Regions from separate parts of the Bradyrhizobium sp. USDA 4506 genome, predicted to be linked through region 1. Evidence: predicted binding sites of a transcription regulator. Region 1 holds the regulator's gene; each other region holds the start of a gene.

Region 1 (10,615 bases):
GTCTTCACCGGCGGCGCGGTGCGCTACCGGATCTATTCGGCGTGGGGGTTGAACGCGATCGACGTCGCCAAGATCTGCTTTCTCGCCGGGCTCACCTTCTGGCTCGGCAATGCCGCGGTGCTCGGGCTCGGCATCGCCTACCACCCCGAGGCCGCCGCCAACATCGACCAACTGCCGCCCTGGCTCAACCGGGCGCTGGCATTCGCGATCATCACCGCGCTGGTCGCCTATGTGGTCTGGGTCTGGACCCAGCCGCGGGTGGTCGGCCGCGGCCCCTGGACGGTGACCCTGCCGGGTGGCCCGCTGACGCTGCTGCAGATCGCAATCGGCATCCTCGACCTCGGCTTCTGCGCGCTGGCGATGTACGTGCTGGTGCCGGACGAGCCAAATCTCGGCTTCGTCGTGGTCGCCGTCATCTTCGTGTCGGCGACCCTGCTCGGCTTCGCCAGCCACTCCCCCGGCGGCCTCGGGGTGTTCGACGCCGCCATGCTGGTCGGCCTCTGGCAGATGGACCGCGAGGACCTGCTCGGCGGTATGCTGCTGTTCCGGCTCCTCTACTATATTGCGCCCTTCGTCATATCTGTAATCTTGCTGACGTTTCGGGAGGTTATCGTCGGCGCCCGACTCAAACGGCTGCCGCAGGCTGATTCGGGTCCCCGCGCCGAGCCGCACCATGAGGCGGTTCTGGTTCGAAAGCGCGGTGATTCCGGGGTCTGATGAAGCGGCCCGATGCCTCCCGAGGGAAGGTCGCTATGACCGCGCCTGGGCGAGACATGAACCGACGGGATGAAAGCCGCCGCGATGGCAATTGACGATTCGCATTCCTCCATCTTCTCGCCCTGGCCCGACCGGTTGCGCCACTCCGCGCTGATCCTGCTTGCCGCAGCGCTGGCCTTGAGCGTGGTGGTCGCGCTTGGCGAATTGTCGCTGGTGCGCGCCTGCGCCGTGTTCGTCTGCATCGCGGCCGCGGCGCTGGTGCCGTGGCGGCTGCATGATGCCGGAACCTCGCGCGAGGATGTCCGCGGCGTCAATCCGGTCGAGGCCGCCGCCGTCAGCGCGGTCGTCGCCGGCATGCCGGATCCGGCCGTGCTGCTCGATCGCGCCGGCCGCGTCATCCATCTCAACGCCGCCGCGGCGCAGCTCGCGCCCGCGCTGCGCAAGAACGAACTGGCGCAATTTGCCCTGCGCTCGCCGGAGATCATCACCGCGCTGCGCGAGGCGATCGCGACCACCGAGCCGCGCCGCGCCACCTACACCGACCACGTTCCGGTCGATCGCTGGATGGAATTGGTGATCACGCCGGTGCCGGTGCCGACCCAGTTCGGCGGCACCGAGAAGTGCATGCTGATGACCTTCCACGACCTGACGCCACTGCGCCGGGTCGAGGAGATGCGCGCCGATTTCGTCGCCAATGCCAGCCACGAGCTGCGCACGCCGCTCGCCGCCTTGTCCGGCTTCATCGACACGCTGCAGGGGCCGGCGCGTGAGGACGCGCGGGCGCGCGAGCGCTTCCTCGGCATCATGCACACCCAGGCGACCCGTATGGCGCGGCTGATTGACGATTTGCTGTCGCTGTCGCGGGTCGAGCTGTCGGCCCATGTGCGGCCCGAGGCCTCGATCGATATCGTGCCGATCATCCGCCAGGTCGCCGACGGGCTCGAGGCGCTGGCGAGCGAGCGCCAGGTCGAGATCGAGGTCGACCTGCCTCAGGCCCCGGTCATGATCGCCGGCGACCGCGAGGAACTGCTCCGCCTGTTCGAGAACCTGATCGAGAATGCCCTCAAATACGGCGCCTCCGGGGGCCGCGTCATAGTGTCGCTGAATCAGGCCGTTTCGGGCGCATCGGGCGAAGGGACCCCCGAAATCCGTGTCATGGTACGGGATTTCGGCCCCGGCATCGCCCCGGAGCACCTGCCACGGCTGACCGAGCGCTTCTACCGGGTCGACGTCGGCGACAGCCGCAACCAGGGCGGAACGGGCCTCGGATTATCGCTGGTGAAACATATTCTTAACCGTCATCGCGGGCGTCTTTTGATCGAGAGCGTGCCGAAGAACGGCGCCACTTTTACCGCCTGTTTTCCCCGGCCGAAGACCCCGTTACCAACTCAAAGCTGAGCGTTTTCAGCCGCTTAGCGTTGTCATCCAACTGTCATCCAACCTTCGTAAAAGCAGCACCGACCGCTCCTAGATGGACCGGCGTGAGCGCGATCGGGCGCATTCGGCGCTTCGCTCACAGGATGGAGACCACCCATGAATTTCATCAAAGCAATCGTCGCAGCCGGCATGATCGCCGCTTCGACGTCGGCCTTCGCTGCCGATATTACCGGCGCGGGCGCGACGTTTCCGTTTCCGATCTATTCGAAGTGGGCTGACGCCTACAAGAAGGAGACCGGCAACGGTCTGAACTACCAGTCGATCGGCTCCGGCGCCGGCATCAAGCAGATCCAGGCCAAGACCGTGACCTTCGGCGCCACCGACGCGCCGCTCAAGCACGAGCAGCTCGAGAAGGACGGCCTCGTCCAGTGGCCGATGGTGATGGGCGCGATCGTCCCGGTCGTGAACCTCGAAGGCATCAAGCCGGGCGACCTGATCCTGTCGGGCGAAGTGCTCGGCGACATCTATCTCGGCAAGATCACCAAGTGGAATGACGCGGCGATCGCCAAGCTCAATCCGAAGCTGCCCCTGCCGGGCGATGCCATCACCGTCGTGCGCCGTTCGGACGGTTCGGGCACCACCTTCAACTTCACCGACTATCTCTCCAAGTCGAACGCCGACTGGAAGTCCAAGGTCGGTTCCGGCACCGCGGTCGAGTGGCCGGTCGGCGTCGGCGCCAAGGGCAACGAAGGCGTTGCCGGCAACATCAGCCAGACCAAGAACGCGATCGGCTATGTCGAGTATGCCTACGCCAAGCAGAACAAGCTGACCTACACCGGGCTGGTCAACAAGGCCGGCAAGACCGTGCAGCCGACCATGGCTGCCTTCCAGGCTGCCGCCTCGAATGCCGACTGGGCCAAGGCTCCCGGCTACTACGTGATCCTGACCGACCAGCCGGGCGAAGCCTCCTGGCCGATCACCGCGGCGACCTTCATCCTGATGCACAAGGACTCGACCGACAAGGCGGCCTCGCAGGAAGCGCTCAAGTTCTTCAAGTACGCCTTCGAGAAGGGCGACAAGGCGGCCGAAGAGCTCGACTACATTCCGATGCCGGACTCGGTCGTCAAGCTGATCGAGAAGACCTGGTCGTCGGACATCAAGAGCTAAGTCCGACGCTGCGACAGGGCCTGTGCCGACAGGATCGCGGCACAGGTTGAGCGACCAAGACCCGGCCTCCATCACCGCGGCGACAAGCGCGGGATCGAGGCCGGGGTTCGCGCCTCAAGGGGCGTGGCTGGAACGACGACGCCCGGCCAAATGCGTCAGTGAAGATCGCTTCGGGGCGTAGCGGTTTGCGTGGCTTTTGCATACTAAAGAGGGGATTGGCGTGGCAGACATGGCTGTTCAGAGCGATGTGATGGAAGCCGCGGGACCTTACGATCGCGCCAAGGCCCTCAGCGCCTTCAAGCTTGGTGACCTCACCTTCTATTGGATCACCCGTATCTCGGCGATCTCGGTTCTGTTGATCCTCGGCGGCATCATCCTGTCGCTGATCGTCGGCGCCTGGCCGGCGATGAAGGAATACGGCTTCGCCTTCCTGTGGACGCAGCGCTGGGCGCCCTCGGCCGATCCGCCGGTGCTCGGCGCGCTCGGCCCGATCTACGGCACGCTGATTACCTCGGTCATCGCGATGCTGATCGCCATTCCGGTCGGCATCGGCATCGCCGTGTTCCTCACCGAGCTCTGCCCGCAAGTGCTGCGCCGCCCGATCGGCATCGCGATCGAGCTGCTCGCCGGCATCCCCTCGATCATCTACGGCATGTGGGGCTTCTTCGTGCTCGGCCCGTTCCTGGCCAACACGTTCCAGCCCTTCATGATCCGGATCTTCGAGGGCGTCCCGGTGCTGGGCGCGGTGTTCGCCGGCCCGCCGTCCTATCTCAGCCTGTTCAACGCTGCGCTGATCCTTGCGATCATGGTGCTGCCCTTCATCACCGCGATCTCGGTCGACGTGTTCAAGACCGTGCCGCCGGTGCTGAAAGAGGCCGCCTACGGCATGGGCTGCACCACCTGGGAAGTCGTTCGCAGCGTCGTGATCCCCTACACCCGCGTCGGCGTGATCGGCGGCATCATGCTGGCGCTCGGCCGCGCCCTCGGCGAGACCATGGCGGTGACCTTCATCATCGGCAACTCGTTCCGGATCTCGTCGTCGATCTTCGCGCCGGGCACCACGATCTCGGCGGCGATCGCCAGCGAATTCGCCGAGAGCGACGGCCTGCACCAGTCCGGCCTGATCCTGCTCGGCCTGCTGCTGTTCGTGCTGACCTTCTTCGTGCTCGCCGGCGCGCGGCTGATGCTGATGCGGCTTGAAAAGAAGGCGGGGAAGTAACGCCATGAACCCGATCTACAAATCCCGCCGCCGCAGCGACATCGTCATCCGCGCACTCTGTGTCGGTGCGGCGCTGTTCGGCGTCACCTGGCTGGCGCTGATCCTGATCACGCTGCTCTATAACGGCCTTGCCGGCCTCAGCGTGCAGCTGTTCACCCAGAACACGCCGCCGCCCGGCTCGACCGAAGGCGGCCTGCTCAACGCCATCGTCGGCTCGGTCATCATGACCGTGATCGGCGTCGGCATCGGCGCGCCGCTTGGCCTGTTCGCCGGCACCTACCTCGCCGAATACGGCAAGCACGACAAGCTGACCTCGGTGATCCGCTTCATCAACGACATCCTGCTCAGCGCGCCCTCGATCATCATCGGCCTGTTCATCTATGGTGCGGTGGTGGTGCCGATGCGCGGCTTCTCAGCGATCGCAGGCAGTCTTGCGCTCGCGGTGATCGTGATCCCGGTCGTGCTGCGTACCACCGAGGACATGCTGCTCTTGGTGCCCAATCCGCTGCGCGAGGCCGCCTCCGCGCTCGGCCTGCCGCGTTCGCTGGTGATCAAGCGGATCGCTTATCGTGCCGCGCGATCGGGTCTGATCACCGGTGTGCTGCTGGCGACCGCCCGCGTCGCCGGCGAGACCGCGCCGCTGCTGTTCACCGCGCTGTCGAACCAGTTCTTCAGCCTGGATCTGACCAAGACGATGGCCAACCTGCCAGTGACCATCAACAACTTCGTGCAGAGCCCCTACGCCTACTGGAAAGAGCTGGCGTGGAGCGGCGCGCTGCTCATCACATTCACCGTGCTCGCGTTGAATATCGGCGCGCGTATCCTTGGTGCCGAAAGGGCCGCAAAATGACCGAGCTTTCCGTCTCCACGACTGCCGCAGGCCACATTCCCCAGGTTCCGCTGCCGGAAGCGCCGCCGAAAGTCACGGTGCGCAACCTCAACTTCTATTACGGCGAGCACCACGCGCTGAAGAACATCAACCTGACGCTCGGCACCAACCGCGTCACGGCGTTCATCGGCCCGTCCGGCTGCGGCAAGTCGACCCTGCTGCGCATCTTCAACCGGATGTACGACCTGTATCCGGGCCAGCGCGCGGTCGGCCAGCTGATGCTGGACCAGACCAACATTCTCGACCCCAAGCTCGACCTCAACTTGCTGCGCGCGCGGGTCGGCATGGTGTTCCAGAAGCCGACGCCGTTCCCGATGACGATCTACGAGAACATCGCCTTCGGCATCCGCCTCTACGAGAAGATCTCGAAGTCCGAGATGGACGACCGGGTCGAGAAGGCGCTGCGCGGCGGCGCGCTGTGGAACGAGGTCAAGGACAAGCTGAACGCCTCCGGCCTGTCGCTCTCCGGCGGCCAGCAGCAGCGCCTGTGCATCGCGCGCACCGTGGCGGTGCGCCCCGAGGTGATCCTGTTCGACGAGCCGTGCTCGGCGCTCGACCCGATCTCGACCGCCAAGGTCGAGGAACTGATCCAGGAGCTCTCCGAGGACTACACGATCGCGATCGTCACCCACAACATGCAGCAGGCGGCGCGCGTCTCCGACAAGACCGCCTTCATGTATCTCGGCGAGCTGATCGAGTTCGACGACACCAACAAGATCTTCACCTCACCGAGCGATCGGCGCACCCAGGACTACATCACCGGCCGGTTCGGTTGACCGGCGCATGATCCGGAAAAGTGGAAACCGGTTTTCCGATCAGGTCATGCTAAAATTCAGGACACGAAGCCATGATCCCCGGGATCATGGTTGAGGGAGACAAGCGATGGCTTCTGAACATACCGCCAAGGCATTCGACAGCGACCTGCAGGAGTTGACCCGCCTGGTCGCCGAGATGGGCGGCCTGGTCGAACGAATGATTACCGAGTCGGTCGACGCGCTGATCCGTCGCGACGTCGCGCTCGGCAAGCGCGTGGTCGCCGCCGACATCGAGATCGACAATCTGCAGCGCAACATCGAAGAGCGCGCGGTGCTGACGATCGCGCGCCGCCAGCCGATGGCGATCGACCTGCGTGAGATCGTCAGCGCGATGCGCGTCGCTACCGATCTCGAGCGGATCGGCGACCTCGCCAAGAACATGGGCAAGCGCGTCGCGGCGCTGGAGAGCGATTTCCAGCCGCTGAAGCTGATCCGCGGCCTCGAGCACATGACCGACCTCGTGCTGTCGCAGGTCAAGTCGGTGCTCGACGCCTATGCCGCGCACGACCTGCCGGCGGCGATGAACGTCTGGAAGGGCGACGAGGAGGTCGATGCGATCTGCACCTCGCTGTTCCGCGAACTGCTCACCTACATGATGGAAGATCCGCGCAACATCTCGTTCTGCATCCATCTGATGTTCTGCGCCAAGAACATCGAGCGGATCGGCGATCACGCCACCAATATCGCCGAGACCGTGTTCTACATGATCGAGGGCCAGCAGATCACCGACAAGCGCCCGAAGGGGGACATGACCACTTTTGCCACCACGGTGCCGGGCAACTGAGGCATGATCGGCAAGCACGGAACCGGCAAGAGCGAAACTGGATGATCCTCGCGACAAATCGTTTCCGCGGGGACTATGCTCAAGGAAGTAAGCGTTTCGGTTTGCGTCTGGGCAACGGATCACCACAGAGAAAGAACTTAGACCGATGAGCGCACGCATTCTGGTAGTCGAAGACGAGGAAGCGCTGACGACGCTGTTGCGCTACAATCTCGATGCGGAAGGCTACGATGTCGAGACGGTGGGGCGCGGCGACGATGCGGATACACGGCTGAAGGAGCGCGTTCCCGACCTCGTGGTGCTGGACTGGATGCTGCCGGGCCTGTCCGGCATCGAACTGTGCCGCCGCCTGCGGGCGCGGCCCGAGACCAAGCAGCTTCCGATCATCATGCTGACCGCGCGCGGCGAGGAAAGCGAGCGCGTGCGCGGGCTTGCCACCGGCGCGGACGATTACATCGTCAAGCCGTTCTCGGTGCCGGAGCTGCTGGCGCGGGTGAAGGGCCTGTTGCGCCGCGCCAGCCCGGAGCGGCTTGCGACCGTGCTGACCTATGGCGACATCGAGCTCGACCGCGAGAAGCGCCGCGTGGCGCGCTCGGGCCGTCCGATCGATCTCGGGCCGACCGAGTATCGCCTGCTCGAATTCTTCCTCGAGCATCCCGGCCGCGTGTTCAGCCGCGAGCAACTGCTCGACAGCGTCTGGGGCCGCGACATCTACATCGATGAGCGCACCGTCGACGTGCATATCGGCCGCTTGCGCAAGCTGCTCAATCCGGGCCGCGAGCAGGATCCGATCCGCACCGTGCGCGGCGCCGGCTACGCGCTCGACGACCGCTTTGCCAAGGCCGAGCCACAGCCGTAACGGCCATGCGGCATTCATAAACCGCAACACGGCGTCGTCCCGGCGAAAGCCGGGACCCATACGCCGCGGCCAGTGCAATCGGCACGCGGCCAGACGGCTTTCTAACAACACGCATTAGTGGTTATGGGTCCCGGCTTTCGCCGGGACGACGCCGGTGGTGTAATGGGCTACGCATCACACAAAAAATCCCCGCTTTCGCGGGGATTTGTTTTTGAGGTCTTCCGTCGTTTTCCCGAGTGCTCACTTGATCTGCGGTTTCGCCGACGGCCGGCGGCGATCGGCGGCGGGCTGGTAGGCGACGCGCGAGTGATGCGCGCAATAGGGCAGGCCGGCGAGCGCCTTGCCGCCGCAGAAGAAGAATTCCGGGCTCGAGGGATCGCCGACCGGCCAATGACAGGTGGCCTCGTTGAGCTCCAGCAGCGAGAGCCGCTGGCTCATCGGCACCACATTGTCGTAGGAGATCGGATCGGGCTCCATCTCGACCTCGAAGGCGTGCGCCAGCGCGGTGTTGCCGCGCGAGACCGGACGCGCCACCCGCATCATGTGCTGGGCCGGGCGAGCCTTGCGCTGCCGCGGCGCGGCCGTGGAGGGTGCCTTGGCGCGGCCGGAGAGGCCGAGCCGATGCACTTTGCCGATCACGGCGTTTCGCGTCACATTGCCAAGTTCCGCCGCGATCTGGCTGGCCGACAGGCCGGACTCCCAGAGTTTCTTCAGCTGCTCGACGCGATCGTCGGACCAGGTCAATACAGTCATCGCATTCTTCCCTTCGCGTAGCGCCGGCCAATCATTGGAGCGGCGCTGCGAGCCAATCTGGACAAATATCCCTGCGGCCAGAATCCCTTAGCCCTCGCCGGGCACGGTGTTGCGCCCGAACGTTTACGCGAGACACAAAGGCTACTTAGAGGGTCCAGTACCGCCGCACGAGATGTCGTACCCGACAGGCCAAACGCTACAATATGGCGTGACTCTGGCGCAAGAGTCCGCGGCCGTGCGTCCACATGTTCCCACACAGTTAAGCATCACGATGAGGCTTTTCCACCGCACCGGAATGCTCCGGATTGCGCTCGTTTCGCATTGCAGGAAGGCCACTTCGTGGCGATTGACACTTACCGACCGCAGCATAGAATGCCCGCCACGTGCCGCCCGCAAAGGCGGCCGTTTTGTTTTCCGAAGCTGGCCGTTGCTGCGCTGGCGTCAAGGCGCAGCGGCAATTGTCGGCTTAAAAACCGTCAGTGATCGCCATGACCAACGCTGCCACGTCGCATCTGCTCCCCGTCTTCGCCAGGGTCGATCTCGGCTTCGAGCGCGGCGAGGGCGCCTGGCTGATCGCAACCAACGGCGACCGCTATCTCGATTTCACCTCGGGCGTCGCGGTCAACGCGCTCGGGCACGCGCATCCGCATCTGGTCAAGGCGCTGCAGGAACAGGCGACCAAGCTCTGGCACATGTCGAACCTGTTCAAGAGCCCGGACGGCGAGGTGCTTGCCGCACGGCTGTGCGAGCAGAGCTTTGCCGACTTCGTGTTCTTCTGCAATTCCGGCGCCGAAGCGATGGAGGGCGTGATCAAGCTGGTCCGCCACTATCACTTCTCCAAGGGCCATGGCGAGCGCTACCGCATCATCACCTTCGAGGGCGCCTTCCACGGCCGCACGCTGGGCACGCTGGCGGCGACAGGCTCGGCGAAATATCTCGAAGGCTTCGGCCCGCCGATGGACGGCTTCGACCAGGTGCCGCATGGCGACATCGAGGCGGTGAAGAAGGCGATCGGCCCGCACACCGCCGGCATCCTGATCGAGCCGGTGCAGGGCGAGGGCGGCGTGCGCTCGGCGCCGCAGGCGTTCTTCAAGGCACTGCGCGCGCTGTGTGACGAGCACGGCCTGCTGCTCGCCTTCGACGAGGTGCAGACCGGCATGGGCCGCACCGGCGAGCTGTTCGCCTACAAGCGCACCGGCGTCACGCCGGACGTGATGTCGCTGGCCAAGGCGCTCGGCGGCGGTTTTCCGATCGGCGCGGTGCTGGCGACCGCGCAGGCTGCGGCCGGCATGGCGCCCGGCTCGCACGGCTCGACCTTCGGCGGCAATCCGCTCGCGGTCGCCGCCGCCAATGCCGTGCTCGACGTCATGCTGAAACCCGGCTTCTTCGAGCATGTGCAGAAGATGTCGCTGCTGCTCAAGCAGAAGCTCGCTTCCGTCGTCGACCGCTATCCCGGCGTGCTGTCGGAGGTGCGCGGCGAGGGGCTGTTGATCGGCGTCAAGGCCGTGGTGCCGTCGGGCGACCTGATCGCCGCGCTGCGCAGCGAGAAGCTGCTCACCGTCGGCGCCGGCGACAATGTGGTGCGGTTCCTGGCGCCGCTGATCGTGACCGAGCCCGAGATCGACCAGTCGATCACCGCGCTCGAGCGCGCCTGCTCTGTGCTGTCGGCGGCGCAGCCGAAGAAGGCGGCTGGATAATGAGCAAGCCGGTCCGTCACTTCCTCGATATCAACGAGCTGCCGCTCGGCGAGCTGCGCAACATGCTGTCCGCCGGAGCCGCCATGAAGGCGAAGCTGAAGGCGCATGAGAAGGGCAGGAAGCCGCTCGAAGGCAAGACGCTGGCGATGATCTTCGAGCGCCCGTCGACCCGCACAAGGGTGTCGTTCGACGTCGGCATGCGCCAGCTCGGCGGTGAATCCATCATGCTGACCGGCGCCGAGATGCAGCTCGGCCGCGGCGAGACCATCGCCGACACCGCGCGCGTGCTGTCGCGCTATGTCGATGCGATCATGATCCGCATCCTCAACCATGACGCGCTG
Region 2 (10,615 bases), 2.5 Mb from region 1:
GGCGGCGGCGCGAGCGGGGATTCGGGATGGGAGTCCAAGGGGTCGGCGACCTCGATGCGGCGGTGGATCAGAGATAGGCGGCTTTCGCACCCCTGTGCAAGTGCACAATCCCAAAATCGGACACCGGATGTCGCGCAGTGCGGAATCGGGACAAAAGAAAAGGGAGGGCGCTGAGAACGCCCTCCCTGATCGGCTGGTCTTCTCGTGCCCCGGAGGGATCGGGAAACGTCCCCACCCCTCCCCGCACGGTGACCAAACTGTTTGACGCCACCTGTGTACCAACGGCGCCGGCGCTTGGGGCAGCCGGCGCGAACGGGAACGCGCGGACCCTACCCACTGGTTCCGCGGGGGCCAAGGACATAGTTAAATTTACGTTAACAACACAAAGCTGCCGATAAGCCGCCCAAAGCGCGGCCACGGCATGGACGCTGCACAGCCTTCCCTGCACAACAGAGAAGGGAAGGCGCCTGAGCAAAACCGGGACAGATGTGTCCCGCCGAGACAGGTGCCGGGCAAGGTTTAGATGAAACACAGCTCGAGCCGCGAGTTCTTCGCATATTGGAATGCGAAGCGCGGCACCGCACGTGCACCTGACCGGAGTGAGTTCGAGCCGTCCGCGGTACGCGAACTGCTGTCCGACATCTTCGTGCTGTCCTATGACGGCGAGACCCGCTTTCCGTTCCGCGTGGCCGGCACCCGCACCTCCGCCCTGCTCGGCTGCGACCTCAAGAACCGGAGCTTTTCCGCCCTGTTCACCGGCGCGAGCCGCGGCGAGATCGAAGACATCATCACCTGCGTCGTCGAAGAGACCCTGCCGGCCATCGCCGGCATCACCGCCACGACCGAGAGCGGCGCCAAGGCGCATCTCGAACTGCTGCTGCTGCCCTTCACGAGCCGCGTTCATATGCCGGCGAGCCTCACCGGCCTGCTCGCCCCGTTCGAGGACGACGTCGGCCGGCTGCACGACCTGGTGCTGACCTCGTGGCGTTACCTGCATCCCCAGGAGCGGTTCGTGCCGCGGACCCTGCGCAAGCTGGCCATCGCGCGCGGCCTGATGGTCTACGAAGGCCTCCGCTAGCTGCCGGCGCCCGCCTTGGGACGGGATGGCAGGCGCCGGTCGCTTGCACCCCGCCCCGCGGAACTCTATTAGCTGTCTGGCCGTCACGGCGGGGTGGACCCGCTCATTGCAGCTGCGGCCGGGCTGGGCATGTTTCGGAATTCGATCAGGCAAAAGATCGTCGGCATTGCCGCGGGACTCATCATCCTCGCGGTGATCACGTCGCTGCTGTCGATGGTGATGGCGGGCCAGGTCGGCCATCTCCTCGACGAGCTCACCAACCGCTACATCCCCGCCTATGGCCACCTCGCCCGCGTCAACATCCGCGCGCTGGAGCGGTCGCTCGCCATGCGCCGGATGATGATGGCGAAGATGCAGGCGCCGGGCGAAGATTCCGGCTACGAAAGCGCGCGCAAGGCCTTCGACGAGATCGAGCCCCTGATCAAGCGCGAGGCCGACGCCGCACGCGTGCTGATCGATGCGATCATCGCCGATCCCTCGACGCCATCCGACAACGCCGCGCTCGGACGCCTCGATGACCGCATCGACAATGCCGTCAACGACCTCTTGATGCGCCTGAACGCAGAGAACAAGACGCTGCTCGAGCAAATCGACGCCAAGGACTTTGCGGCGGCGAAAGCGACCACGCTGCGCGCCGACGCCCTGCGCGACGACTTCAACACCAGGATCGAGAGCATCCGCGCCGACATGCTGGCGCAGGTCGCTTCGGCCGCCGCGAAGGTGATGAGTGCCCAGCAGCGGGCGATCATCATCTCCGGCGTCGTGACCGCGATTGCCGCGATCCTCGGCTTCGTGTTCGCGATGCTGGTCGGCAGCGGCATCACGCGTCCGGTGATGCGCCTGCTCGAAAGCACCCGCGAGGTCGAGGCGGGCCGCCTCGACGGCGCTATCACCATCACGACCCAGGACGAGATCGGCCAGCTGTCGGCCGCCTTCAACCGCATGATCGAGACGCTGCGCCACAACCAGCGCATCCGCGAGACGTTTGGCCGCTACATCAATCCGCGGATCGCCGAGGGCCTGCTCGAACAGCCGGCGATCGCCGCGACCGAAGGACAGCGCCGCGTCATGACGGTTTTGTGATGTTCTGCGACATGAAGGGCTTCACCAGCCTGAGCGAGGGCGTGACGCCGAGCGGCCTCGTCAAGATCATGAACCTCTATCTGTCGACGATGTCGGCGCCGGTCCATGCGCACCGCGGCATCATCGACAAATATATCGGCGACGCCATCATGGCCTATTGGGGCGCGCCCTTCGTCGAGGAGGCCGAGCAGACCCATCTGGCCGCGCTTGCCGCCATCGACATGATCGGCCAGGTCAACCAGCTGCGCAAGGATCTGCCGGAACTGCTCGGCGTCCGCGTGATCCCGGCCGATTGCGACATCCGGATCGGGATCGCCACCGGCGAGGCCCTGGTCGGCAGCATCGGCTCCGAGTTCATGATGAGCTACACCGTGCTCGGCGACACGGTGAACCTCGCCTCGCGGCTGGAAGGCGCCAACAAGTTCTACGGCAGCCGCAGCCTGATCTCGGAGGCCACCGCCGCGGCCTGCGCCGCAACCATCGAGCTGCGCGAGATCGACCGCCTCGTGGTGATGGGGCAGACCCAGCCGGTCGCGGTGTTCGAGATCCTCGGCAAGAAGGACGAACTGACGCCGGCGCAGACCGAGTTGCGGCAGCGTTACGCGGACGGTCTCGCCGCTTATCGCGAGCGCCGCTGGGATGACGCCGAGCAAGCCTTCGCCGCCGCGCTGGCTGCGGCGCCCGGCGACGGCCCGTCGATCGCCATGAAGGCGCGCGTCGCAGCGTTCAGGCAAGATCCGCCAGCGGCCGACTGGGACGGCGCCTGGCATCTGGAGCGGAAGTAGCCGCGTCACGCTCATCCCGGCTCTGCCGCTACAGCTGGGCCTCGATCGCAGCCTTGTCGATCACCGACCAGACCTGCACGATCTTCCCGTCGCGGAATTCGTAGAACACGTTCTCGGCGAAGGAGACGCGCTTGCCGTTGACGCCGAGACCGAGAAACGTGCCGTTCGGCGAACAGTCGAATGCCAGCCGGCTCGCGACATGGGACGCATCCGACACCAGCAGAACGATGTTGAAGCGAAGGTCCGGGATGTCGCGAAAATCCCCTTCCAGCATCGCGCGATAGCCGGATAACCCGAACCGCCGGCCGTTGTGGCACACATCCTCGTCAACGAACTGACCGAGTTGCGGCCAGTCCTGGCGATTCAAACAGGCAATGTAGTTCCGGTAGATCTCGGCGAGGTCCGTTTTCATCATCGATCGTCCTCCTTGCCGCGGGTCCAGATGGCCATTGAGCATCTGAGTGCGATTCTAACACCGATGTTAGTTTCGACTCCGATGTCCGATGGCGCGAACGAAACACTCGGCCGGCGTGCACGTGAAAGCGCGACGTCCCGAAGAGACAGTGCGATTGCCGCTTCGGCAAACAATTTCTCAAAACGCGCGGAATGTCTCCCGCGATCGGGAGTTAGTGCTTCAGGTCAATAACTGTCCTTGTCAAATCGGAGGCGTACATGATCAAGTCACCGATGATGCTTGCGGCATTCCTGACAGCGCCGATCATTCTGTTCCCACCGCAGACCGCCGTCGCGGCTGGCGGAGGTGGCGGCGGTGGTGGTGGTGGCGACCCATACGGGTCGAGCTACGGCACTCCCGCGCCGTCCTATCCCCAGCAAAAGGACAGAAAGACCACGCACAAGATCAAGAAGCCCGTCAAGCAGTCCGGCTTCGAAGACCCGGCGTTCCGCGACGGCTATCGCGCAGCCTATGCGACAATCTACGAACGCAACGACTACACCGCCGCGATCGATCAGTTGCACGCACTCGGCCGCGATGATCAGCCGAACGTCGCGAACCTGATCGGCTACTCCTATCGCAAGCTCGGCGACTACAAGCAATCGCAGGTCTGGTACGAACGTGCGCTCAAGGCCGATCCGAACCACGTCCTGACGTGGAATTACTACGGCCTGTGGCAGATCGAACAGGGAAACCGCGACCAGGCGCAGTATCATCTGCAGCGGATCGCCGAGATCTGTGGCACCGAATGCGAAGAGTATCGGACGCTGGCGGCGGCACTGGAAAAGCCGCCGGGTACGAACCTCGTCTACTGAGCGCGTCGCGTAGCCCGCATGAGCGGAGCGACATGCGGGGAAGGACCGGCCCCGGATGTCGCTGTCGCTCGTCCGGGCTATGCCTGTGAGCCGCATTGTTCGCGTGTCCGTTTTTGCGGGAATTTCGCCGTTTTGGTCGACGTGGCCGGCGAGTAGCTTGCGTGCCGGGCGACGCACGCGGATACGTTGAGATCGATCATCATGACCTGGCGGCTTCTCGCGTGGAGCGGCATCGCCGTTGCCGCGCTGGTTCCAATCATCGGCGGCATCTGGCTCTTCACCCCGCCCGCCGCATCGGCGTTCCGGGTTCCGCCTCCGATCGCCAAGGCCGAGCAGGATGCAACGCTCGCGGCGCTGAAGCCGCCGAAGCGGTCGCGCCCCCAGATCGCGATGCTCGGCATCAACGACATGACCGAGACCACCGACTATCTGATGCCCTACGGCATCCTCAAGCGCGCCGATGTTGCCGATGTCGTCACGCTGGCGACGGGACCCGGTCCGGTCGCGCTATTCCCGGTGCTGAAGGTCGAGCCTGATGCGACCATCGCCGCATTCGACGCCGCACATCCGGACGGCGCCGACTACGTCATCGTGCCGGCGATGAGCCGCGACGACGATCCGGCGGTCATGCAATGGATCCGGCAGCAGGCGGAGAAAGGCGCTGTGATCGTCGCCGTCTGCGCCGGCGCCAAGGTGCTCGCCTCGACCGGCCTGCTCGACGGCAGGCGCGCCACCACGCACTGGTTCTACCTGAAGAACTGGCGCAGCAAACATCCCGCCATCCAATACGTCGCCGACCGCCGCATCGTGGTCGATCGCGGCGTCGCGACGACGACCGGGATTTCGGCCTCGATGCCGATGTCGCTGACCCTGATCGAGGCGATCGCCGGCCGTACCAGGGCTGAGGCCGTCGCGCGCGAGATCGGCCTGCCCGGCTGGGACGCGCGGCATGACAGCAACGCCTTCAAGTTCACGCGTCCCTTCGCGCTGACCGCCATCCGGAACACGCTGGCGTTCTGGAACCGGGAACAGCTCGGCCTCGCGCTGGCTCCCGGCGTCGACGAGGTCTCGCTGGCGCTGGTCGCCGACAGCTGGTCGCGCACCTACCGCTCGCATGCCGTGACGTTCGCCGCGACCGGCGACGCGGTGACGACCCGCAACGGCCTGCGTATTTATCCGCAAGTCGTGGCGCCGGATTGGTCCGCAGATCGTCTGCTGCCCGCGGTCGGCACCGCGCCGCCCGCGCAGGCGCTCGACCGGGCGCTTGCCGGGATCGAAACACGCTATGGCCGTGATACGGCGGACTTCGTCGCCATGCAGCTCGAATACCCACGGGCTGACGCCGTGCAGTGAGGGATTGCGTCCCCAACAACGTATTCGATCCTCCATCCGCTCCATTGTCATCTGCCCGTCATGAATTGTGCCGACACGTCAGCGCCGGACCAGTTCGGGGACACGCATGGACTATTTCAAACGCTTCAACTTCCTGTTCGCTGCGCCGGTGTTCGAGGCCGACGACCTCGAGGGCATCCGCTTCAACCAGATCATCGCCGAGATCGAGCGCTCCGGCTTCGAGGTGGTTCGTGCCCGCAAGCTGGAAGATGCCGAGATCGCGGTGCAGACCGACGCCGCGATCGGCTGCATGGTGGTCGATTGGGGCAAGAAGGGCCTTGAGGGCAAGACCGCGGCGCTGATCAACCTGATGCGCCGGCGCGGCCTCGACTTCCCGATCATCCTGTTGATCCGGCGCAAGCGGTTCGAGGACCTGCCGGTCGAGGTGCTCGATTTCATCGACGGCTACGTGTTCCTGTCCGAGGAAACCCCGCCCTTCATCGCCAAGAACCTGATCTCCAGGCTGAAGCAATATGCCGAGAATTTGAAGACGCCGTTCTTCGGCGCGCTGGTCGACTATGCCGAGGAAGGCAACCAGCTCTGGACCTGCCCGGGCCACAATGGCGGCGTGTTCTACAGCCGCAGCCCAATCGGACGGGTGTTCGTCGAACACCTTGGCGAAGCGGTGTTCCGCGACGACCTCGACAATTCCGTGCTCGACCTCGGCGACCTCCTCACCCACGAAGGGCCGGCGCTGCGGGCGCAGAAGGAGGCGGCCCGGATCTTCGGCGCCGAGAAGACCTACTTCGTGCTCAACGGCACCTCGACCTCCAACAAGGTCGCGCTCGGCTCGCTGGTCACCGACGGCGACCTCGTGCTGTTCGACCGCAACAACCACAAGGCCGCGCATCACGGCGCGCTGCTGATCGGCGGCGGCATCCCGGTCTACGTGCCGACGGTGCGCAACGCCTGGGGCCTGATCGGGCCGATGCGCTGGGACCTGCTCGACGAGGGCACGCTGCGCGACCACATCCGCAAGCACCCGCTGGTCAAGGACGAGAACGCCTGGAAGAAGGAGCGTCCGTTCCGCGTCGCCGTGGTCGAGCAGTGCACCTATGACGGCACCATCCACTCGGCCGAGATGATCCTCAAGCGGATCGGCCATCTCTGCGACTACATCCTGTTCGACGAGGCCTGGGCCGGCTTCATGAAATTCCACCCGATCTATGCCGGCCGCTTCGCCATGGGACTGTCCGATCTCGGCCCCGAGGCGCCCGGCATCATTGCGACCCAATCGACCCACAAGCAGCTCGCGAGCTTCTCGCAGGCCTCGCAGATCCACATCCGCGACCGCCACATCAAGGGCCAGAAGCGCCGGGTCGAGCATCGCCGCTTCAACGAAAGCTTCATGCAGCACGCCTCGACGTCGCCGTTCTACCCGCTGTTCGCCTCGCTCGATGTCGGCGCGCAGATGATGAAGGGCCGCTCCGGCGAAGTCTTGTGGGACGACACGATCCGGCTCGGCATCGAGCTGCGCAAGAAGATCCGCGCCGTGAAGCGCGAGTTCGAGGAGAAGGAGACGCGCCCCGAGCGGCGCTGGTTCTTCGAGCCGTTCGTGCCGGACCGCGTGAAGATCCCCGACGTCGCGCGCGAGAACGGCGTGCACAATGTCGCCTGGGAGACGATCTCGACCGATCAGCTCGCGACCAATCCGTCCTACTGGCAGCTCAGTCCCGGCGAGACCTGGCACGGCTTTCCCGAGCTGACCGCGGGCTTCGCCATGACCGACCCGAACAAGCTCACATTGCTGACGCCGGGCTTCGATCACGCCACCGGCGCCTACACCGATCACGGCATCCCCGCGCCGGTGGTGGCGCAATATCTCCGCGAGAACCAGATCGTCGCCGAAAAGAACGACCTCAATTCCCTGCTGTTCCTGCTGACGCCCGGCGTCGAGGCCAGCAAGGCCGGCACGCTGGTCTCCGGGCTCGTCGCCTTCAAGAAGCTGCACGACGACAACGCGCTGCTCGAGGACGTCATCCCGGAATTCTACCGCCGCCGTCCGGGCCGCTATGCCGGGGTGCGGCTGCGCGACCTCTGCGGCGACATGCACCGCTTCTTTCGCGATGCCGGCGTCAGCGCGCTGCAGGCCAGACAGTTCATGCCCGAGCACCTGCCCGAGATCGCGATGTCGCCGCGCGAGGCCTCGCGCTATCTGGTGCGCAACGATGTCGACTATCTGCCGATCGACCAGATCTTCGGCCGTATCGCCGCGACGCCGTTCGTGGTCTACCCGCCCGGCATCGCCACCATCGTGCCCGGCGAGCGGCTGTCGGAACGCAGCAAGCCGATGATCGATTATCTGAAGGTGTTCGAAGCGAGCTTCAATGCGTTCCCCGGCTTCGAGGTCGAGGTCCAGGGCATCTACAAGGAGATCGACGACTCCGGCCGCGTCCGCTTCTACACCTATGTAGTGTCCGAATAGGCGAACGGACGCAACACAATGGAGAATGATCACAAGATCACCGTCCGCCCGTCCCGCGACAGCGACGTCGACGCCATGCTGTCGATCTACCGCCACCACATCCGCCGCGGCGTCGAGGAAAGCGTCGACGACAGCGGCACGCCGGAGCCCGACGATCTGCGCGACCGCCGCAAGAATCTGCGCAACACCCGCCTGCCCCACCTCGTCGCGATCTGCGACAGCGAGGTGGTCGGCTATGCCTATGTCGTGCTGTTTCGCAAGCGTCCGGCCTACCGCTACACGGTGAAGCATTCGATCTACGTGCATCACCGCTTCACCGGCCAGCGCGTTGGCGGCCGGCTGCTGCAGGAGTTAATCGACACCTGCGCCGCCGCCGGCTTCCGCCAGATGATCGGCTACATCGACAGCGACAACGCCGCCTCGCTCGCGCTGCACGACCGCTTCGGCTTCGCCCGCGTCGGGCATTTGCCCGGTGTCGCCTATCGCTATGGCCGCTGGTCCGACACCATGATGGTGCAGCGCTCGCTCGCCGCCGGCGCCACCGCCCCGCCGCCCCCCGCGCCGCTGTCGCGACGGTGATGGGCACGACACTTTCCATTCGTCGTCCCGGCGAAGGCCGGGACCCATAACCACAGGATTGGATTGGCAAGGAAGGCTGTGGCCCCAGCGTCGCGCAATAATCACCTTCGGTGGTTATGGGTCCCGGCCTTCGCCGGGACGACAGCGAATGTGTTGCGCGGCCGGTGAGTCATACACCGGCATTCTCGCGGCCTCTGCAGCGCGAGTTTTGCATTTCGTTTCGCCGCTCTGATGACAGAGGGCGCAGGGAAAGCCGGATGCCGATCGCACCCATGGGTCCCGAGTAATCCTGCAGGCTGCAAGGCGCAAGCGACCTGAACGCCCTACTCCAGCGTAAAGCCGACCCGCAGCGCCACCTGATAGTGCCGGATCTTGCCGTCCTCGATATGGCCCCGCGTCTGCACCACCTCGAACCACTTCATTTCCCGGATCGTCTTTGACGCGCGGCTCACGGCGTTCTCGATCGCCGCCTCGATGCTCTTGTCCGATGATCCGACCAGTTCCAGGATTTTGTAGACGTGATCCTTGTCGTGCGTGGCGGGCATGTCGACCTCCTCTGTGGATGCGCGACCCGGACCGCTTGCGCTGCGGTTCGGACAGTCCATCGTCCGATGCGGGCCGGCCATCGTCAAAACCGACGAATGCTGCGCGGCAACACGCCGGACGAATTGAATCAACGTGTCGCGGCGCCTTTGGTGCCAGCATGCATTTCGTGCCAGCTGCGCACCCGCCCTTGTCCGTGCCTTGACCTATGGTAGCATGGTTTCATCAAGTATTCGGGAGCGATACGATGTCCACTGCGTCCAGCTCACCCGCCACACCTCCTCACAGCCTCGGATCCGGGCTTTCCAACCTCCGCGCCAAGTGGGGCTGGATCGTCGCCCTCGGGGTGATCTACCTGATCGCCGGCGTGCTCGCCTTCGGCAGCGTCTTCTTCGCCACCGTCGTCAGCGTGCTGTTCGTCGGCGCCATGATGATCGTCGCCGGCGTCGCCGAGATCATCAACGCGTTCCAGTTCAAGACCTGGGGCAAATTCCTGTTCTGGCTGCTGCTCGGCGCGCTCTATGTCGTGGCGGGCTTCATCACCTTCGAGAACCCGCTGCTCGCCGCGGCGACGCTGACGCTGTTCCTCGGCATCGCGCTGGTGGTGTCGGGCATCGTCCGCATCTTCCTCGCGTTCGGCATGAACTCGGAAGCGCCGTGGGGAATGGTCGCGATCTCCGGCCTGATCACGCTGGTGCTCGGCGCCATGATCCTGGCGCGCTGGCCGGTCTCGAGCCTCTACGTGCTCGGCATCTTCCTCAGCGTCGACCTGATCTGCGCCGGCGTGAGCTGGATCAGCATGGGCATGGCGCTGAAGCGCAGGGCGTGAGGCGCGATCGTCGCCTCAGGCACGATCGACGGGTGGGTTAGCCAACGGGTCCGCTCGCAGGGCGGCCCGATGGCAAGCTCCGCGTGACGCGCCGCACGTTTCATGCGCGGAGAGATGGCGGGTTACGCTTGCGCTAACCCGCCATACCCTCAATCCACCTGCAAGCCTCAGGGCTGCGCGAGGTGCCAGGCGCCGTTGAGAAAACCGTCGCCGGTGATGTCGCCGGCCTTCTGGTCCTTGGCGAAGGTATAGAGCGGCTTGCCCTTGTAGGCCCACTGCTTGGAGCCGTCGTCACGCGAGATGATGGTGTAGCCGCCTTCGGCCTTGTCGCTGGCGTCCGCCTTCAAGACCGGCCAGTTCGTCGCGCACGGGCCGTTGCAGGCCGACTTGCCTTCGGAATCCTTGTCGAAGGTGTAGAGCGTCATGCCCTTGGCGTCGGTGAGGACGGAGCCCTTCGCGGTGGTTCCGGTCTTGGTCGGCGGCGCGGCAAAGGCCGCCGAGGCGAACGCAAGCGACACGGCGGTGGCGAGCGCGAGCGAGATCGATGTCTTCATGATGTCTCCTGTTCGAATGCAAATGGCTTGCATGCGTAAGGACGCCGAAGGGCGCGCACTATTCCGCTGACGGCGCGC
Region 3 (10,615 bases), 900 kb from region 1:
TTGGCGTCGAGGTTCGACAGCGGCTCGTCGAACAGGAACACTTTCGGTTGGCGCACGATGGCGCGGCCCATCGCGACGCGCTGGCGCTGGCCGCCGGAAAGCTGGCGCGGCTTGCGCTCCAGCATCGGCGAGAGCTCGAGGACGCGCGCGGCTTCCTCGACGCGGGTCTTGATCTCGGCCTCGGCCATGCCCCGGTTGCGCAGGCCGTAGGCCATGTTGTTGTAGACGCTCATATGCGGATAGAGCGCGTAGTTCTGGAATACCATCGCGATGTCGCGATCGGCAGGCTCGACCTGGTTGACGACGCGGCCGCCGATGTCGATCTCGCCGCCGGTGATGGTCTCGAGCCCCGCGACCATGCGGAGCAGCGTGGACTTGCCGCAGCCGGAAGGGCCGACCAGCACGCAGAACTGGCCGTCGCCGACGTCGACATCGACGCCCTTGATGGCCTCGAAGCCGCCGGGATAGGTCTTGCGGACGCTGCGCAGCGTGACGTTAGCCATTACTTTTCCGTCTCCACCAATCCGCGCACGAACAGTTTCTGCATCACGACGACGACGAACACCGGCGGCAGCATCGCGAGCAGCGCGGTCGCCATCACGATCGGCCATTCGGTCAGCGCGTCCGTCGTCGTGATCATCTTGCGGATGCCGACCTGGATGGTCTGCATGTCGTCGCGCGTCGTGATCAACAGCGGCCAGAGATATTGATTCCAGCCGAGGATGAAGAGGATCACGAACAGCGCGGCCATGTTGGTGCGCGACAGCGGCAGCAGCGTATCCCAGAAGAAGCGGAACGGGCCTGCGCCGTCGATGCGGGAAGCCTCCAGCAATTCATCCGGCACGGTCATGAAGAACTGGCGGAACAGCAGCGTCGCGGTGGCTGACGCAATCAGCGGCAGCGACAGGCCGGCATAACTGTCGAGCAGATGCAGATCAGCGACGATCTTGTAGGTCGGATAGATGCGTACCTCGACCGGCAGCATCAACGTGATGAAGATGATCCAGAAGATCGCCATCCGGAACGGAAACCGGAAATACACGATCGCGTAGGCCGAGATGATCGAGATCGCGATTTTGCCGACCGCAATCAAGAGCGCCATGACCAGCGAGTTCAGCATCATGTTCAGCACCGGCTCGCGGGTCGAGCCGCTCGTGCCGACAAACAGCGTCTGGTAGTAGGTCTGGAGGAAATGGCCGCCGGGCAGCAGCGACATCTGGCCGTTGGCGATGACGGCGTTGTCCTGGGTCGAGGCGACCAGCGCGAGATAGACCGGGAAGGCGACGATCGCGATCCCGATCCACAGGATGGCGTGAGCCAGATAGCGCTGGAAGCCTTCCTCCTCGACCATCAGTAGGTCACCTTGCGCTCGACGAAGCGGAACTGGATCGCCGTCAGCATGACGACGATGACCATCAGGATGACCGACTGCGCCGCCGACGAGCCGAGATTGCCGCCGAGCAGGCCGTCCGTATAGACCTTGTAGACCAGCGTCTCGGTCGCCTTGCCGGGACCGCCCCGGGTCATGGTGTCGATGATGCCGAAGGTGTCGAAGAAGGCGTAGACGATGTTGATGACCAAGAGGAAGAAGATGGTCGGCGACAGCAGCGGGAAGATCACGGTCCAGAACCGCCGCATCGGCCGGGCGCCGTCGATCGCGGCGGCCTCGATCACGCTTTTCGGGATGCTCTGCAGCCCGGCGAGGAAGAACAGGAAATTGTAGGAGATCTGCTTCCAGGCCGCGGCGAGGATGATCAGGGCCGCCGCCTGGTCGCCGTCGAGCAGCGGATTCCAGTCGATGCCCATGGCGCGCAGATAGCGCGACAGCACGCCGAGCGAGGGGTGCAGCATGAACACCCAGAGTACGCCGACCACCGGCGGGGCCACCGCATAGGGCCAGATCAGCAGCGTGCGATACAGCGTCGAGCCGCGCAGCGGCCTGTCAGCCATCACCGCGAGCAGCAGCGCGAAGGACAGCGATGAGACCGCGATCGCGAACGAGAACACGAAGGTTCGGACGATCGCCTCGAAATAGGCCGGCTCCTTGAACAGCTCGAGATAGTTCTCGAACCAGACGAAGCTGGTGGAGAGACCGAAGGCGTCCTGCAGCAGGAAGGACTGGATCACCGCCTGTACGGCCGGCCAGTAGAAAAAGATCAGGACGATCGCGAGTTGCGGGGCAACCAGCGCGTAAGGCAACAGCTTTGATTGGAAAATCGCTTGCTTTTGCATGGGCTCGGAAGAAGGGCAGGCCGCGGATGCGGCCCGCCGGTTGATCGCCCTAAAGCGCGATGAGATGAGGTTGGATCGTCATCGCGCCTTAGCTTGTCGTCTGGGCATGGTGGAAAACCGCTTCGCGCTTGTCCGGTTCATGCCCGAAGACATCATGTCAGCGGACGGCGGTCTTTTCAAACTGCCGCAGCATCTGGTTGCCGCGCTCGACGGCGGCGTCCAGCGCCTGCTTGGCGGTCTTCTTGCCGGCCAGCGCCTGCTCGATCTCCTCCGACCACATGTCGCGCAGCTGCACCATGTTGCCGAGGCGCAGACCGCGGGAATTCGCGGTCGGCTCCTTGTTGGTGAGCTCGAGCAGCGGGGTCTCGAGATAGGGCTGGTCCTTGTAGAAGCCTTCTTCCTTGGCCTTGGCATAGGCGGCCTTGGTGATCGGCAGATAGCCCGAGGCCTTGTGGATCCAGATTTGGCGGTCGGTGTCCGAGAGGAAGGTCAGGAACTTGGCCACGCCCTTGTATTCCTCGGCCGACTTGCCGCCCATCACCCAGAGCGAGGCGCCGCCGATGATCGAGTTCTGCGGCGCGCCCTTGGCGTCGGGATAATACGGCATCGGCGCCGCGGTGAAGTTGAACTTGGCCTGCGCCTTGACGTTGCCGAAGAACGCCGACGAGGTCAGGTAGATCGGGCATTCGCCCGAGGTGAAGCGGCCTTCGCCGGTGTTGGTGCGGCCGGCATAGTCGTAGGTCTTGTCCTTCTGCAGCTCGACGAGGTTCTCGAGATGCTTGACCTGCAGCGGGCCGTTGAATTCGAGCACGGTGTCGAAGCCGTCGAGGCCGTTGGCCTTGCTGGCGAGCGGCACATTGTGCCAGGCCGAGAGCTGTTCGAGATTGACCCAGGTGACCCACGAGCCGGAGAAGCCGCAGGTGTTATAGCCGGCTGCCTTCAGCTTCTTGGCGTCGTCGAACACTTGCGGCCAGGTCTTCGGAATCTCCGCGATGTTGGCCTTCTTCAGCGCATCGAGATTGATCCACATCACCGTCGACGACGAGTTGAAGGGGAACGACAGCATCTCGCCCTTGGAGGTCGAGTAGTAGCCGGTGATCGCGGGCAGATAGACGCCCGGATCGAACTTCTCGCCGGCGTCGGCCATCAGCTTGTAGACCGGTTTGACGGCGCCGGTGGCGGCCATCATCGTTGCGGTGCCGACCTCGAACACCTGCATGATATGCGGCGCGTTGCCGGCGCGGAACGCGGCGATGCCGGCGTTCATGGTGTCGGCATAGCCGCCCTTGTAGGTCGGGATCACCTTGTAGTCGGATTGCGAGGCGTTGAAGTCGTTGGCCAGCTTGACGATGACGTCGTTGTTGGCGCCGGTCATCGCGTGCCACCACTGGATCTCGGTCACCGCGAACGCGGGCGACGCGAATGCAAGCGCGGCAGCGGCTGCCGCGGCAGCGCCTAGTCGTCGAAAGAACATCAAAACCCCTCCCAATTGGAACGTCGTCTTTCGTTGCGCGCGTTATCAGCGCCGGATGACGTTCAAATGACCGTATAAACGAAAGTCATGGTAGGGGGGAAGCCGAAGCGAAGGGAAGCGGTAAAAAAGGCGAAGACCGCAGCCGCATCCGTGCGGTGCAACGCCGGCCGCGACGTTGCACCGCAGTGCTGATGCGTCGGCCGATTCGAGACGGGCCGACGCTCCAGCTTTGTCCTGACGCGAACCGGTGCCCATCCCGCATCACGTGCGGGACAGGCTCGAAAACGCCTTTAGCGCTTGCGCTGGGGACCGCAGACCACGCCCTTTTCAACCAGGCCGTTGATCTCGTCCTTCGAGTAGCCGAACTCGCCGAGCACTTCCGCGGCGTGCTGGCTGAACTTCGGCGGCGTGCGGCGCAGGTTCGGCTTGGTGCGTTCGAGGCGGATCGGCGAGGCGACGCCCTTGTACCAATCCTTCTCGATGACGTCGCCGCGATGAATGGTGTGCGGGTTGGTCAGCGCCTGGTCGATCTTCTGCACCGGGCCGGCCGGCAGGCCGGCGGCGAGCAGCCGGTTGCACAGCGGCTCGGCCTCGTGCTGGCTGAACACCGCGGCCAGCTCGACGCGGAGCGCATCGCGGTTGGCGATGCGGTCCTTGTTGCGGGCAAAGCGCGGGTCGGTGCCGAGCTCGGGCTTGCCGATCTCCTTGGCGAGCTTGCGGAAGGTTCCGTCATTGCCGACGCCGATGAAGATGTTGTCGGTCTTGGTCGGGAAGATCGCGTACGGCACGAGGTTGGGATGCTCGTTGCCGGTGAGCGACGGCGGCTTGCCGTGCATGAAGTAGTTCGCGGTGTGCGGGTGCATGATCGCGAGCCCGGTCTCGTACAGCGTCGTCTCGATGAACTGGCCGAGCCCCGAGCGCTGCCGCTCCGACAGCGCCATCAGGATGCCGATCGTGGCGTAGAGCCCGGTGGTGATGTCGACCAGCGGCACGCCGATCCGCATCGGGCCGCTCTCCGGCGAGCCGGTCGCCGCGATCATGCCGGTCATCGCCTGGATGATCGCGTCATAGCCGGGATTGCCGCCGCGCGGGCCGTCGGCGCCGAAGCCGGAGATCCGGCAATGCACGAGGCGCGGAAATTTCGCGCGCAGCACGTCGTTGCCGATGCCCCATTTGTCGAGCGTGCCCGGCTTGAAATTCTCGATCAGCACGTCGGCGGTCTCGAGCATCTTCATCAGCACCGCGCGTCCGCCCTCGGAAGCGAGGTCGAGGCCGATCGAGCGCTTGTTGCGGTTGATGCCGACGAAATAGGCCGCGTCTTCTTCGTGGAAGGGAGGACCCCAGTCTCGCACCTCGTCGCCGGCGGGCGGCTCGACCTTGATCACGTCGGCGCCGTGGTCGGCAAGAATCTGGGTGCAATACGGACCGCCGAGCACGCGCGTCAGATCGATCACGCGCAGGCCGGTCATCGCGCCCGTAGCCGCTGGGGTATTCATGGAAACAACCTTCGCTCAGTTGGGATCAGATAAACGAGGGTCCCAGAGCTAACGGTCTTCAGCCGACCCAGCAATGCTTCCGTCGGCGCAGGCCCATGCAGCAGGCGGCGCATGCGTTCGCCAAGCGAACCAGCCGCTGAAAGAGCAATGGTCCGCCACGTGTTGCGGCGGACCATTGCGTGATGTGGAATTAGACGACGCTCAGCTTGACGTCGACATTGCCGCGGGTCGCGTTGGAATAGGGGCACACCTGGTGGGCCTTCTCGACCAGCGCTTCGGCATCGTTGCGCGCAAGGCCGGGCAGCGACACCGCGAGCTCGACGGCGAGGCCGAAGCCGCCTTCCGAGCGCGGGCCGATGCCGACCGTCGAGGTCACCGAGGCGTCGGCGGGAACCTTGGGGCCGCCCTGCGAGGCCACGAACTTCATCGCGCCGATGAAGCAGGCGGCATAGCCGGCCGCGAACAGCTGCTCCGGATTGTTGCCGGCACCGCCGCCGCCACCGAGCTCCTTCGGGGTCGTGAGCTTGACGTCGAGTGCGCCGTCGAGCGTCGCCGCATGGCCGTCGCGGCCGCCGGTTGCCTTGGCGCTGGTCTTGTAGAGCACGTTCACAGACATCGTGGTCTCCCTTGGTGGATTGGGCTTGAATTCGATGACGCATGTATTGCACGCAAATAGATTGCGCACAATATAAAATATGCGGTCTCACATTTAATTGTTCGCAATTGAATCCGCGGTCCCGTGAGCCCAGAATGACCCGGAAACGAGATGGATTCGATGGGAATCATGGCCAGGAAACCGACGGCCGCGGATCAGGCGCTGCGGCTCGACAATCAGATCTGCTTTGCGGTCTATTCGACCGCGCACGCCTTCAACCGCGTCTACAAGCCGCTGCTCGACCGGCTCGGGCTGACCTATCCGCAGTATCTCGTGATGCTGGCGCTGTGGGAGCGCGACGACGTCGCGGTGAAGGACCTCGGCGAGCGCCTGTTCCTGGATTCCGGCACGTTGACGCCGCTCTTGAAGCGGCTGGAGGCGGCGGAGTTGATCAAACGGACCCGCAGCACCGCGGACGAGCGGGTGGTGCTGATCGCGCTGACGCCGCAGGGCCACGCGCTGCGCGAAAAGGCCAAGGCTGTGCCGCAGTCGATCCTCGCGGCCTCGGACTGCACCGTCGGCGAACTGATGGCGATGAAGGACGAGATCGTCGCGCTGCGCGACCGGCTGAATGCGGTGCTGGGGGAGTAGGGGCGGTCGGGGCGGTTAGAGGCGCTTCTTGGCGAAGGCGCGGCCGGAGTGGGATTTGAGATATTTCTCGAAGGCCAACGCTTTATACTTGTCGGGAAATGCGCAGTACCAGACCAATTCCCACGGCATAAATTTTGAGGTGTGCGCCGATTTGCCGGCGTTGTGCTCAGGAATCCGGCGCTTCAGATCTTCGGTCGCGCCGACATATTCTTGATCAGGGAAGTTGATGCTGCGGATGATGTAGACGTACCACATTCGCATCCACGGATGGCCGGACGGGCAACAGGACCTTGGCGGTCCGTCTTCGCCCTTCGGGCTACGCCGGACACCACGCTTCGCCCTTCAGGCAACTCGTGGCTGCGCCACGCGTACCAGTAGCGCATCGCAGTTACTGATAAGATAAGTCGGCTAGTTGATCCAGTCCGTCTTCGCCCTTCGGGCAACTCGTGGCTGCGCCACGCGTAGCCCGAAGGGCGAAGCGTGGTGGAGCCAGGCGGGATCGAACCGCCGACCTCTTGCATGCCATGCAAGCGCTCTCCCAGCTGAGCTATGGCCCCTTATCCAGTTGGGATGATCCTGGGGGATCGATCCCGGTCCGCGCGGCCTGGACGACTCGCGCGGCAGCACCGTTGATCATAGATCGGCGCCGATCTCAAGTCTCTTCGTCGCCTCCGACGTCACCAATGATGTCGGTGACGTCCTCATCGCCCTCTTCCTCGTCGGCGATGAAGGTCGAATCGTCGTCGTCATCGTCGTCGATGGTCTCATCGACCTCGATATCGTCCTCGGATTCGGGAACCTGGGCCTTGACCTTCCCGGTGTTCTCCTCGGCATCGGCCTCCTCGAGCGAGACCATCTCCTCGGCCTCGGCGGGCTCCGGCATGTCGGCTGCGGTCGCAGGCGAACTGACGGTGGCGCCACGGCCCCGCGGCGGGGCGATCGGCGCGATCGGCACGACTTCGCCGGTATAGGGCGAGATCACCGGATTCTTGTTGAGGTCGTAGAACTTCTTGCCCGTGGTCGGGCAAATGCGCTTGGTTCCGAGCTCGGACTTGGCCACGTGGTAATCCCAGAATTTTCCTGAAAAACGGAGCTTCACTTGGCTAGTTGAGGAGCCGCTGTCAATAGCGGTCTGCGCGCATTTGACGGGCGCGTGACGCGGTGTTGCCTATGTGATACCTGCCGCGACGCGAGAGGACACAATCTTGGCCCATTCTGACACCCCGACCTCGCTGGAATCGCGCGCGTGCGGCCCCCTGGCCGGCACGGTCCGCGTTCCCGGCGACAAATCGATTTCCCACCGCGCGCTGATCCTGGGGGCGCTTTCGGTCGGCGAAACCCGCATTTCCGGCCTCCTGGAGGGCGAGGACGTCCTCAATACCGCCAAATCCATGCGCGCGCTCGGCGCCAAAGTGGAGCGGACGGCGCCGTTTACCTGGTCGGTGTCCGGCGTCGGGGTCGGCGGCTTCGCCCAGCCTGCCGCGCCGCTCGATTTCGGCAACTCCGGCACCGGCTGCCGGCTGGTGATGGGCGCGGTGGCCGGTTGCCCGATCGCCGCCATTTTCGACGGCGACGCCTCGCTGCGCTCGCGGCCGATGCGCCGCATCCTCGACCCGCTGGAGCTGATGGGCGCCCGAACCAGCGACATCAGGGAGGGCGGCCGGCTGCCGCTCACCCTGCACGGCGCCCGCTATCCGGTGCCGATCGTCTACAAGACGCCGGTCGCCTCGGCCCAGATCAAGTCCGCGGTGTTGCTGGCGGGGCTCTCCGCGCCCGGCATCACCACCGTGATCGAGCAGGAGGCAAGCCGCGACCACACCGAGCTGATGCTGAAGCATTTCGGCGCCGAGATATCCTCCGAGCCGGAAGGCAGCCACGGCAGGCGAATCTCGCTGCACGGCGAGCCCGAGCTGCACGGCGCCAACGTCGTGGTGCCCGCCGATCCGTCCTCCGCGTCATTCCCGATCGTGGCCGCACTGATCGTCGCAGGGTCCGATGTGGTATTCTCCGACGTGATGACCAATCCGCTGCGCACCGGCCTGTTCACCACGCTGCGCGAGATGGGCGCCTCGATCGAGGAGAGCGATGTGCGCGGCGATGCCGGCGAGCCGATGGCGCAGCTGCGTGTGCGCGCCTCGAAGCTGAAGGGTGTCGAAGTGCCGCCCGAGCGCGCGCCGTCGATGATCGACGAGTATCTGGTGCTGGCGGTCGCGGCCGCCTTCGCCGAGGGCACCACGATCATGCGCGGCCTGCAGGAGCTGCGCGTCAAGGAATCCGACCGCCTTGAAGCCACCGCCGACATGCTGCGGGTCAACGGCGTCAAGGTCGAGGTCTCCGGCGACGATCTGATCGTCGAGGGCCGCGGCCATGTTCCAGGCGGCGGCCTCGTTGCCACGCATATGGATCACCGCATCGCGATGTCGGCGCTGGTGATGGGCTGCGCCTCCGATCGGCCGGTGAAAATCGACGATACCGCCTTCATCGCCACCAGTTTTCCGGATTTCATCCCGATGATGCGCGCGCTCGGAGCTGATTTCGCATGATCATCGCCATCGACGGACCCGCCGCCTCGGGCAAGGGCACGCTCGGCAAGCGGCTCGCCCACCACTACGGCTATCGTCATCTCGACACCGGCGTGATCTACCGTGCGGTGGCCTATGCGATGATTCAAGCTGGTGCCGAGCTCAGCAACGAGGTGCTGGCCGTGGCCGCGGCGCTCGAGCTCGACCCCGAAAAGTTCGGCAATCCGATCCTGAAGACCCAGAAGGTCGGCGATGCCGCCTCCGTGGTGTCGGCGATTCCGCAGGTTCGCGAGGTGCTGGTGAATTTTCAGCGCCAGTTCGCCGCCGATCCGCCCGGTGCGGTGCTGGACGGACGCGATATCGGCACCGTGATCTGCCCGGATGCCGACGTGAAGATCTTCGTGGTCGCCGACCCCCGCGTGCGGGCACGGCGGCGCACGCTGGAGGCGCGCGCCCGCGGCGAGGACGCCGACGAAGAGGCGGTGCTCGCCGACATCCTCAAGCGCGACGAGCGGGACAAGAACCGGGCGATTGCGCCTCTGCGGCCGGCTCCGGACGCCCACACGCTGGACAATTCAAATCTGGACATTGAGGCCGGCGTCCGCGCCGCCATCGCCATCGTCGAGGCGGCGCGCGCCAGGCGCTAGAATCGCGGGCCGCCGCGGTGCTTTCGGCCCGAAAACCCAGCAAAATTGGGCATTTCCTGCTTGCCGAAAGTCGCATGCAGGGCTATATCAGCGCCGTTCGGAGCAGCATCGACGATGTCGAGGCCGTGTCTGAGCGGGCCGGCGATGGGTTTGAACCAATCTCAAACGAAACCAACGCCGCATCTGGAGGAACGCCCGCTCCCAGGTCTTGCAGTCGATATTTTCGTTTCAGGCTCCGGATCAATCATACGTACCGAACGTGCAGTCTTGCTGCCGGCCCGCTGTTGCACCTCCTGCAATGAGCGGTCGTCAGGGTTTGCGGAACCCCGACACTTCACGCGCGGTGCGCCCATCAACCCGAACGGCCGGCGAGATCCCGCATCTGGAGAACAAATGGTTTCGAATTCTGCGTCTTCCTATACTCCCACCCGCGATGACTTCGCGGCGATGCTTGATGAGTCCTTTGCCGGCGGCAATTTGCAGGAAAGCTCGGTCATCAAGGGCAAGGTGGTTGCAATTGAGAAGGACATGGCCGTCATCGACGTCGGCCTGAAGACCGAAGGCCGCGTTGCGCTGCGCGAATTCGCCGGCCCCGGCCGTGAAAGCGATCTTAAGGTCGGTGACGAGGTCGAGGTGTTCCTCGACCGTATCGAGAATGCGCTCGGCGAAGCCGTGCTGTCGCGCGACAAGGCGCGCCGCGAGGAAAGCTGGGGCAAGCTCGAGAAGGCGTTCCAGAACAACGAAAAGGTCAACGGCGTCATCTTCAACCAGGTCAAGGGCGGCTTCACGGTCGACCTCGACGGTGCGGTGGCCTTCCTGCCGCGCTCGCAGGTCGACATTCGTCCGATCCGCGACGTTGCGCCGCTGATGAACAATTCGCAGCCGTTCCAGATCCTCAAGATGGACCGCCGCCGCGGCAACATCGTGGTGTCGCGCCGCACGGTTCTCGAAGAGACCCGCGCCGAGCAGCGCCAGGAGCTGGTGCAGAACCTCGAAGA

The links. Region 1 encodes PhoB, which activates phosphate uptake and scavenging genes when phosphate is short. Its sites were predicted from a motif close to TGTCATNNANCTGTCAT; they were not measured.
Region 2: a site for PhoB is predicted at 5,614-5,630, ahead of ACVIHF_RS19680 (Orn/Lys/Arg family decarboxylase). Genes of this name have one in related genera too.
Region 3: a site for PhoB is predicted at 3,762-3,778, ahead of ugpB (sn-glycerol-3-phosphate ABC transporter substrate-binding protein UgpB). Genes of this name have one in related genera too.

Annotation. Positions count from the first base shown of each region.
Region 1 covers NZ_JBSSBM010000002.1:6,188,662-6,199,276, reverse strand. Annotated here, with positions in the region: gene ACVIHF_RS31440 (putative bifunctional lysylphosphatidylglycerol flippase/synthetase) at 1-717, shown strand, start outside; gene ACVIHF_RS31435 (ATP-binding protein) at 802-2,115, shown strand; gene pstS (phosphate ABC transporter substrate-binding protein PstS) at 2,251-3,261, shown strand; gene pstC (phosphate ABC transporter permease subunit PstC) at 3,491-4,480, shown strand; gene pstA (phosphate ABC transporter permease PstA) at 4,485-5,330, shown strand; gene pstB (phosphate ABC transporter ATP-binding protein PstB) at 5,327-6,145, shown strand; gene phoU (phosphate signaling complex protein PhoU) at 6,252-6,968, shown strand; gene phoB (phosphate regulon transcriptional regulator PhoB) at 7,114-7,824, shown strand; gene ACVIHF_RS31400 (GcrA family cell cycle regulator) at 8,065-8,577, opposite strand; gene ACVIHF_RS31395 (acetylornithine transaminase) at 9,066-10,274, shown strand; gene argF (ornithine carbamoyltransferase) at 10,274-10,615, shown strand, end outside.
Region 2 covers NZ_JBSSBM010000002.1:3,682,008-3,692,622, forward strand. Annotated here, with positions in the region: gene ACVIHF_RS19650 (rhomboid family intramembrane serine protease) at 1-38, opposite strand, end outside; gene ACVIHF_RS19655 (PAS domain-containing protein) at 524-1,078, shown strand; partial or broken gene ACVIHF_RS19660 (adenylate/guanylate cyclase domain-containing protein) at 1,208-2,946, shown strand; gene ACVIHF_RS19665 (ester cyclase) at 2,975-3,361, opposite strand; gene ACVIHF_RS19670 (tetratricopeptide repeat protein) at 3,619-4,215, shown strand; gene ACVIHF_RS19675 (DJ-1/PfpI family protein) at 4,417-5,568, shown strand; gene ACVIHF_RS19680 (Orn/Lys/Arg family decarboxylase) at 5,675-8,032, shown strand; gene ACVIHF_RS19685 (GNAT family N-acetyltransferase) at 8,051-8,611, shown strand; gene ACVIHF_RS19690 (dodecin) at 8,935-9,156, opposite strand; gene ACVIHF_RS19695 (HdeD family acid-resistance protein) at 9,402-9,983, shown strand; gene ACVIHF_RS19700 (COG4315 family predicted lipoprotein) at 10,151-10,537, opposite strand.
Region 3 covers NZ_JBSSBM010000002.1:7,086,076-7,096,690, forward strand. Annotated here, with positions in the region: gene ACVIHF_RS35530 (sn-glycerol-3-phosphate import ATP-binding protein UgpC) at 1-503, opposite strand, end outside; gene ugpE (sn-glycerol-3-phosphate ABC transporter permease UgpE) at 503-1,351, opposite strand; gene ugpA (sn-glycerol-3-phosphate ABC transporter permease UgpA) at 1,351-2,232, opposite strand; gene ugpB (sn-glycerol-3-phosphate ABC transporter substrate-binding protein UgpB) at 2,390-3,706, opposite strand; gene ACVIHF_RS35550 (CaiB/BaiF CoA transferase family protein) at 3,997-5,202, opposite strand; gene ACVIHF_RS35555 (organic hydroperoxide resistance protein) at 5,393-5,818, opposite strand; gene ACVIHF_RS35560 (MarR family winged helix-turn-helix transcriptional regulator) at 5,987-6,448, shown strand; gene ACVIHF_RS35565 (GIY-YIG nuclease family protein) at 6,464-6,703, opposite strand; tRNA gene ACVIHF_RS35570 (tRNA-Ala) at 6,930-7,005, opposite strand; gene ACVIHF_RS35575 (TIGR02300 family protein) at 7,101-7,508, opposite strand; gene aroA (3-phosphoshikimate 1-carboxyvinyltransferase) at 7,654-8,991, shown strand; gene cmk ((d)CMP kinase) at 8,988-9,617, shown strand; gene rpsA (30S ribosomal protein S1) at 10,011-10,615, shown strand, end outside.